DNA from 4 places in the Mesorhizobium sp. M1322 genome. Region 2 is predicted to be linked to each of the others. Evidence: predicted binding sites of a transcription regulator. Region 2 holds the regulator's gene; each other region holds the start of a gene.
What was found. Region 2 encodes PhoB, which activates phosphate uptake and scavenging genes when phosphate is short. Its sites were predicted from a motif close to TGTCATNNANCTGTCAT; they were not measured.

Region 1: the regulator PhoB is predicted to act here: its motif matches at 1,352-1,368, upstream of NKH12_RS02460 (RNA degradosome polyphosphate kinase).
Region 3: the regulator PhoB is predicted to act here: its motif matches at 849-865, upstream of NKH12_RS18415 (PhoX family protein).
Region 4: the regulator PhoB is predicted to act here: its motif matches at 818-834, upstream of NKH12_RS00265 (ceramide glucosyltransferase).

Annotation. Positions count from the first base shown of each region.
Region 1 is NZ_JAMYLP010000004.1:22,058-24,258, reverse strand. It holds gene NKH12_RS02460 (RNA degradosome polyphosphate kinase) at 1-1,189, opposite strand, end outside; gene NKH12_RS02455 (zinc-finger domain-containing protein) at 1,503-1,748, shown strand; gene NKH12_RS02450 (FAD-dependent monooxygenase) at 1,765-2,201, shown strand, end outside.
Region 2 is NZ_JAMYLP010000025.1:24,583-26,783, reverse strand. It holds gene NKH12_RS12300 (ROK family protein) at 1-672, shown strand, start outside; gene phoB (phosphate regulon transcriptional regulator PhoB) at 841-1,530, opposite strand; gene phoU (phosphate signaling complex protein PhoU) at 1,547-2,201, opposite strand, start outside.
Region 3 is NZ_JAMYLP010000049.1:16,968-19,168, forward strand. It holds gene NKH12_RS18415 (PhoX family protein) at 1-780, opposite strand, end outside; gene NKH12_RS18420 (hypothetical protein) at 986-1,324, shown strand; gene NKH12_RS18425 (phosphatase PAP2 family protein) at 1,446-2,147, shown strand.
Region 4 is NZ_JAMYLP010000001.1:52,319-54,519, reverse strand. It holds gene apaG (Co2+/Mg2+ efflux facilitator ApaG/CorD) at 316-708, opposite strand; gene NKH12_RS00265 (ceramide glucosyltransferase) at 933-2,087, shown strand; gene NKH12_RS00260 (O-succinylhomoserine sulfhydrylase) at 2,137-2,201, opposite strand, start outside.

The sequences.
Region 1 (2,201 bases), on a different contig from region 2:
CGATCGGGCTGTCGTTTGAGGTGCGATAGAGCGTCTGCTTGATCGCCACCACTTCCGGGTCGGCCATCGCCTGGCGCAGAAACTGCACCACCACGTCGAAGGATTCGTAGGGGTGATGAACGATGATGTCCTTCTCGCGGATGGCGGCGAAACAGTCACCGCCGTGCTCGCGGATGCGCTCGGGAAAGCGCGGATTATAGGGGGTGAACTTGAGATCGTCGCGGGCGATGGCGACGATCTCGGAAATCTGGCTGAGCGCCAGCGGACCGGTGAGCACGCTGATGCGGCTCGACGAGACGCCAAGCTCGCCGGCGACGAACTCGCGCAGTTCGGCCGGCATCAGCTTATCGAATTCGATGCGGATGACCGAGCCGCGGCGGCGGCGCTTCAGCGCCGTCTCGAACAGGCGCACGAGATCCTCGGATTCTTCCTCGACCTCGATGTCACTGTCGCGGATGATGCGGAATGTGCCGGAGCCCTTAACTTCATAGCCGGGGAACAGCTTGCCGATATAGAGACCGACGGCCTCTTCCAGCGGAATGAAGCGGACATGACGCTTGCGGTCAGGCAAGCGGATGAAACGCTTCAGCGCCACCGGCAGACGCAGCAGCGCACTCATCTCCTCGCCATTCCTGCGATGGCGCAGTTGCAGGGCCATCGAGAAGCCGAGATTGGGAATGAACGGGAACGGATGCGCCGGGTCGATCGAAAGCGGTGTGAGCACCGGAAACACCTGCTCCTGGAAATGATCTTCAAGCCAGGTCTTCTCGTCCTTGGTCAGCGCATCGCGGCTGATGCTCTCGATGCCTTCCTTGTCTAGCAGCAGCATCAGCGCGGAAAGGCTCTTCTGCTGGTCCTCCTGCAGGCGCTCGACCTCGCGCAGCAATTGTTCCAGCTGTTGTTCGGGGGTGCGGCCGTCCGGGCTCTTCAGCTTGATGCCTTCGCGAACCTGGCCGGCGAGACCGGCGACACGGACCATGAAGAACTCGTCGAGATTGGCGGCCGAAATCGACAGGAAGCGGACCCGCTCGAGCAGCGGATGGTTGGCGTTCAGCGATTCCTCGAGGACGCGGCGGTTGAATTGCAGCCAGGAAAACTCGCGGTTGACGAAGCGATCTGGGTTGCCGCCCTCTGGGCTCGCCACCTCGACAGTGGTGAATTCGTTCTGCACCGGCTTTAGTTCGTTCATGGTTCCTGCTCGTTTCGCACCCGCTGGCCGCAGCGTCGCGCGTCTTTGCGGACGCGCAAAGGACGCTCTATCACTCTTAAGCTACGCATGATCCCCAGCGAAACCGAATTCGGTTTTCGGACCATGCCTTAACCGGCTTAGCTTATCCTGTGACAGGCTTTTACGACAGTTTGATTTCATCGATCTTGCAAAGAGACAGCTTATGATACAGATGCAATCCAGGCTACAGCGCGGCCCGCCCTTGGACGCGCAAAGGACGCGGTGGAATTTTGATTTTTGCGCATGGGTCATGCGGCAAATGTAGGAGACGACGATGGCAGGCGGTTCCATTCCCCATTTCCAGAATGATGCGGGCTATGCAGCGATCGACATCGGCGTCAAGGAATTCATGTGCACCGGCGCCAACCCGCCTTTCGACCATCCGCATGTTTTTCTCGACATGGGCGACGACAATGAAAAGGTTTGCCCCTATTGCTCGACGCTTTATCGCTATTCGTCAAAGCTGAAGGCCACGGAAACGCAGCCTGCGGGATGCCTCTATATCGACCAGGCCGCCTGACGCGCACGCCATCCCCATGGACGACACCCGGTCCCGGCAGGTCGTTATCGCCGGAGCCGGAGTCGCCGGACTGACTGCGGCGCTGGCATTTTCCGAGCGCGGCTATCTGGTGCGGCTGTTCGAACAGGCACCGCGCCTCGAAGCGGCCGGCGCCGGTATCCAGCTCTCACCCAATGCCACGCGCATCCTTCGCCAGCTCGGCGTGCTCGACCGGCTGTTGCCGGCAGCGGTGCGGCCGGAGGCGGTCGTGCTCAAGGAGGCGGCCACGCTGCGCGAGCTGGCGCGGGTGCCGCTTGGCGAAGCAGCCGAAAGGCGCTGGCAGGCGCCCTATCTCGTCGCTCATCGGGCCGATCTGCAAGACGCGCTGATGGCGCGCCTTGCCGAGCAGCCGGACATCAGTCTCGTTACCGGCGCGCGCGTCGGCGGCGTCGCCGCAGGACCGCGCCATACCAC
Region 2 (2,201 bases):
GAGAACGACTGCAACATGATGGCCGTGGCGCTGCGTTGGCGCGACCCGGATCGCTACCGCGACGATTTCATCGCCATCCTGCTCTCGCACGGCATCGGTATGGGGCTGGTGCTGAAGGGCGAACTGTTCACCGGCACCCATTCCTCAGGCGGTGAATTCGGCCACATGATCCATCGGCCGGGCGGCGCGCTTTGCCGCTGCGGGCGGCGTGGCTGCGTCGAGGCCTATGCCGGCAACTACGCCATCTGGCGCAACGCAAGGCAATTGAGCGAGAACGCCGAGCCGGTCGCCGATGTCAGCGACGCCGAGATGCGGGCACTGGCGGCCCAGGCGCGCCAGACGGACGGACCGGAGCGCGAAGCCTACCGCAAGGCCGGCGAAGCACTCGGCTTCGGGCTCGGCAGCCTGTTCGCGCTGATCGATCCGGCGCCGGTCGCCATGGTCGGCGCCAGCGCTGCCGCCTTCGACCTGATCGAACCGGCCCTGCGCGAGGCCATCGCCCAGACCGCCGGCGGCCAGCATTCGGGTTCGATTTCCTTCGACACCGAGCCGAACGAACTGCCGCTGATCCGCGAAGGCTGTGCCATGCGGGCGCTGAGCTTCGTCGACCAGGAGATTTTCGCGCCGGGCATCCAGGCGCGAGCCGGCTCGGTCGGAAAGAACGTGGCTTGAATTCGAAGGCAGGGATCGCCGGATCGCGACTTGGGGTGCGTTGATTCAGGTCAGGCCGAGTCGAGAATGGTGGGTTCCGAGAACCGGAGCGGAGCGTACTTTTGGGTACGTGATGAGCGGAAGCGCAGGAAGCCGCCGGTCGCAGGCCGGCATCACCCTGAATATCAGCTAGTCTTCCCTGATCGCATAGCCCGCGCCGCGGATGGTGCGGATGACATCAGGCATGCGACCATTGTTGACCGCCTTGCGCAACCGTCCGACATGGACGTCCACCGTGCGCTCGTCGATGTAGATCGTCTCGCCCCAAACATTGTCGAGCAACTGGCTGCGCGAGAAGACCCGACCCGGGTGCCGCATCATGAATTCGAGCAGCCGGAACTCGGTTGGCCCGAGCCGGATCTCGCTCTTCTTGCGATAGACCCTGTGCGATTCGCGATCGAGCACGATGTCGCCGACCTTAAGCACGCTGGACAGCACTTCCGGCTTGGCGCGGCGCAGCAGCGCCTTGACCCTGGCCATGAATTCCGGCGTGGAGAACGGCTTGACCAGATAGTCGTCGGCTCCGGTGGAAAGGCCGCGCACCCGATCGCTCTCCTCGCCGCGCGCGGTCAGCATGATGATCGGCAGCCGCTCGGTTTCCGGACGCACCCGAAGGCGCCGGCAAAGCTCGATGCCGGAAACCGCCGGCACCATCCAGTCGAGCACCAGAAGATCGGGCACGTTTTCCTGCAGCCGGATTTCGGCCTCGTCGCCGCGCGTCACCACCTCGACCTGATAACCCTCGGATTCCAGATTGTAACGAAGGAGGACGCCCAGCGGCTCTTCATCCTCCACCACCATGATGCGCGGCGCGATCATCGGCCGGTCACTCCTGTCATGTCGCTGGCGCCGACATCATCGTTTCGTCTAGCTTCGGGCGATCCGCCGGCAATTGCTGCCCGGTCACGACAAAGTAGGCGTTTTCGGCGATGTTGGTGACATGATCGCCGATACGCTCGAGATTCTTGGCGCAGAACAGAAGATGCGTGCAGGCGGTGATGTTGCGCGGATCCTCCATCATGTAGGTCAGGAGTTCGCGAAAAACCGCCGTGTATTTCACGTCGATCTTCTGGTCATCGGCGCGCAGTTCTTTCAACGCGCCGGCATTGCGCGACACATAGTGCTCAACCACCCCGCGGAGCTGCACAAGAACGAGATCCGCCATCGCGTCGATACCGTGCGACAGATTACGCGGCGTGGCGCTCTGCCCGACTGCGCTGACCCGCTTGGCTATGTTCTTGGCCAAATCGCCGATGCGCTCGAGATCGCCGGCCATGCGGATTGCGCCAACCACGGCGCGCAGATCTTGCGCCATCGGCTGCCGCTTGGCGATCAGCGTGATCGCGCTATCGTCGAGTTCGCGCTGCCGCGCATCCATGATGGCGTCGTCCGAGACGACACGCTGCGCCATCGCATTGTCTGACGCAAGCAACGCGCGGATCGAGGCTGCGACCATCGCGGCGGCGAGCTCGTCCATGTCGCGGATCAGC
Region 3 (2,201 bases), on a different contig from region 2:
GGCACAATTGTTGACGGTGCCGAAGACCTTCGTGCCGGTCGGATCGGCACTGGTCTTGACCCGGTCGTGGCCGGCGACGGGGCCGGACAGTGCCATCTCGGTGTTGGAGGTGACGCGGCGATTGAGCTTGCCGTCGCGCACCACCTGCCATTTGCCTGATACCTTGCGGATTTCGACGATGGTGCCGCCATGCGCGGCCATCTCGATATCGACCTGTTCCTTGCTCAGCGGCGCCTGCTTGGCCTCGCCATCGACGATGGTGACAAGGCCCGGGAACATCAGATGCGGATTGGTGTATTCGTGGTTGACCACCAGCAGGCCATGCTCGGCCGAGCCGTCGATCGGGATATAGCCGACATAGTCGTTATTGTAGCCAAACTGTCTTTCCTGGGCCTGCGTCGACTGTTTTGTCGGATCGAATTCCGGCGAATCGGCAAACAGCGGATCGCCCCAGCGCAACAGCACGTCGGCGTCATAGCCGGCGGCGACATGATGCTTGTCGTCGACGCCTGCCTCGACCTCGTCGAAGCTGAAGGCCGAGCCGGCGGCGGCGCGGGCATTGTCGGCGAGGATCAGCGCGAGCGGGCTGACGGTAGCAGCGATGGCGGTTGCCGCGAGCGATCCCTGCAGGAAACCACGGCGCGAGAAGCGCGCGGCGATGATCTCGCCCATCGTCTGGTTGGCTGTGGGATTGGCTCCTGGCCCATCGTTTTCCTCAAGCAAGCTGGTGCGGAAATGAGCGTTTGGAGAAAGATGTCCGGTCGAGCGATGTTCAGTCATGGGGGCCTGCCTCTGGCTTCTTGGGATGGCTGGAGCGTGTTGCTTGACTGACCGCGTATCGCCGGGAGATCACAGTTTGATGACGTTGCCGGCCAATTTCCAGCCCCGATTTCGTGTCCAGGATCAGTCCCGCTTGACCGCGACCGGCGCTTCGGAAACAAGATCCGCGGCAGGCGCGGAAGCACCGCTTCGAGAGGGACAAAAAGTGAGTTTTTGGGGACTGGGGCAGCTCGGCATTTCAACGGTGATCTTCCTGCTGGCGGCGACGGCGGCGAAGCAATGGGGACTGGCGCCTACCCTTGGCAAGATCGTTTTGACGCTGGCGCTCTATTCGGCGGGCAATCTGATCATGCTGAGGCTGATCCGTGAATTCGGCATGTCGGTATCGTTCAGCCTGTCGGCGGTGATCCAACTGGTGTCGGTGAACGTGGTGGCCCTGGTGTTCTTCGGCGAGCGCGTCAATGCGTTGCAGGCCACCGGCATCGTGCTCGCCGTCGCAGCTGTGGCGCTGATCACACTCGGACCCTATCTGCAAAAATTGTAATTACGCATGACCCCGAAAATCGGAGCCGATTTTCGGAAAGGATCATGCGCAAAAAATTAAAGTGCTACAGCGTCCTTTGCGCGTTCAAAAGGACGCGCGGCGCTGTAGGACGATTGGGCCGATGAAGAATACCGCAAGCAAGCTGCTCAACTGGATCGAATTCCCGGTGCTGCTGGCCGGACTGGTCATCGCTGGCGGACTGTGGGGGTTCGAGGAACTGATGGAGGTGGCGCGAGACACTACGCCGCACGCCTTCGACACAGAAATCCTGCTCGCCTTCCGTGAAGCTGGCCAGCCCGACAATCCGATCGGACCTCTGTGGCTGGAAGGGGCGATGCGCGACATCACCAGCCTCGGCAGCGCCAGCGTGCTCGTGCTGATGACGGCGGCGGTGATTGTCTATCTGCTGCTGATCCACAGGCCGGGACCAGCGTTTCTCGTTTTCGTAGCAGTGGCGGGCGGGCAGGCCCTGTCGAGCACGCTGAAGCTCGGAATCGACCGGCCGCGCCCCGATCTGGTCTCGCATCTCGCCGACGTGGCATCGCTTTCGTTTCCGAGCGGCCACGCGATGCTGTCGGCGGTGACATATTTGACGCTGGGCAGCATGGCGTCGCGCTTCCTGCCTGGGCGAACGACCAAGATCTATGTGCTGGCACTGGCGGTGCTGACGACCCTGCTGGTCGGCATCAGCCGCGTCTATCTCGGCGTTCATTGGCCATCCGACGTGCTGGCCGGCTGGTGCGCCGGCTTCGCCTGGGCGATGCTGTGCTGGCTGGCCGCATGGGCGCTACAGCGATGGCGCGGGCAGACCGTCGGCGGCTGAACCGGCTGGTCAGACGGCGCTGTGTCGGTCGGCGCGGTCAAATCAGCGTGTTGA
Region 4 (2,201 bases), on a different contig from region 2:
CGGTGCTGCCTAATCTGTCTGCTGGCATTCTTCCAATGGAGGAATCGCCAAATGGGGAGTGCGGTGCCTTCGCAGAGCTTGGTTTCCTCGCCTCACGAAGTGGGGAGGGGTGGCGCGGCGAAGCCGGGACGGAGAGGGGTCTTCGCGGCGGCTGGGAATTCGCTGTTCAAGGAATCTTGATGTGTCCTTGCCATTGTTAGTCTTGCGCCCATTCTCTTGCCGGTTCTGGGTTCGCGAATGTCGTCCCCCTCTCCGTCCCGGCTTCGCCGGGCCACCTCTCCCCCGCTTTGCGGGGGCGAGGAACCCAAGTGAGCGTCAGTTCACCGTCCGCCGCGAGCCCGGCAGGTCGAGCGAAAAGGCGGGGATGGCGACGTCGAACGTCTCGCCCCGCTTGTTGCGCATCGTGTAGTGGCCGACCATGATGCCGGACGGCGTCGAGAGCGGGCAGCCAGACGTATATTGATAACTGTCGCCGGGGTTGAGTTCGGGCTGGTCGCCGACAACGCCGGCGCCGCGCACCTCCTCGACCCGGCCGGTGCCGTCGGTGATGTGCCAATAGCGTGACAGAAGCTGCACGAATTCATCTGACTGGTTGTCGATGGTCACCTGGTAGCCCCAGACATAGCGGTTCTCCGACGGGTCGGAGCGATCTTCCAGATAGAACGGCCTGACCTGTACTTCGATGTTGCGCGTGACGGCGCTGTACATAAATTACTCCACAATATGCAGACGGAACATTCGACGCTCTCCGCAGTTTGGTCAACGGGGTGCTTCCCGTCATTGCCCGACTCCTTTGCGCGCAGGTGGCGAAGAACAATGTCATTTAAGTGACACGTGACAATGATGGTGTGCAGGGAGGGCGACTCAGCATTCTGTCGAACTGTTGAAACGGCTTTCATGCGGCCGGTTTTTTCTGGAGTGACCAGATATCAATGGAACTGACAGTCACAGCCGCCTTGCTTTCCACAGCTCTGCTTCTTGTCAATCTCGCCAGCATCCTGCTCGCTTCGTTGAAGCTGAAGCGACCTGGCAGGATCGCGCCGCCAGCCGGCAAGGCGCCGCCGGTGTCGATCGTCGTGCCGTCGCGCGGCGTCGAGCCGTTTACCGAGGAAACGCTCGATCGTGCCTTCTCACTCGACTGGCCGCGCTATGAGCTCATCTTCTGCGTTGCCCATGCCGACGACCCGGTGGTCGGGCCGATCACCGATGCGATTGCTCGCTTTCCGGCCGTGCCGGCCCGGCTGCTCGTTGGCGACGACCGCATCAGCGGCAATCCGAAACTCAACAATTGCGTGAAGGGCTGGGAGGCCGCGCGCCACCGCTGGGTCATCCTTGCCGATTCCAACGTCCTGATGCCGAGGGACTATGTCCAGCATCTGATGGCGGCATGGCGGCCCGATACTGGCCTTGTCTGCTCGACGCCGATCGGCTCGCGGCCGGACGGGTTCTGGGCGGAGGTCGAATGCGCTTTCCTCAACACACTGCAGGCGCGCTGGCAATATACCGGCGAGGCGCTCGGCCTCGGTTTCGCCCAAGGCAAGAGCATGTTGTGGAACAAGCCCATGCTCGATGCCAATGGCGGCATCCGTGCGCTTGCCGCCGAGATCGCCGAGGATGCCGCCGCGACCAAGCTGGTCAACGGGCTTGGACTGCGCGTCAATCTCGTCGCCTCGCCTTTCGAGCAGCCGCTCGGCTTGCGCACGCTCGACCAAATCTGGTCGCGCCAAGCCCGCTGGGCACGCCTGCGCCGCGTCACCTTCCCGCTGTTCTTCGCACCCGAGATCCTGATCGGAGCGGCGGCGCCGCTGGCGCTTGCGCTGGTTGCTGCGGCCGGCGCCGGCTTCAGCCTGTCGGCGACCGCCATCGCCGTTCTCGTAGCCGCCTATCTCCCGGAATGCGCTCTCGCCTCGGCCAAGGGCTGGCACCTGTCGCTGCGCATGGTCCCGGCGATGATTGCGCGGGACGTGATGCTTCCCGCCATCTGGGCGCGCGGCTGGCTCAGCGGTGCCGTCGACTGGCGCGGCAACACCATGACCATCCACACCAGCGCCGTTGCGGAATTGGAAGAGACCCCGTCGGGCGCCTGACCGCGCCTGCTTTTGACGATGAGAGCGCCGCCGCCTGGTGCGTATATCCCTATCTGGCGGTTTTCAAAGCCTGCTCGATGTCTTCGAGCAGGTCGTCGGTGTCCTCCAGGCCGA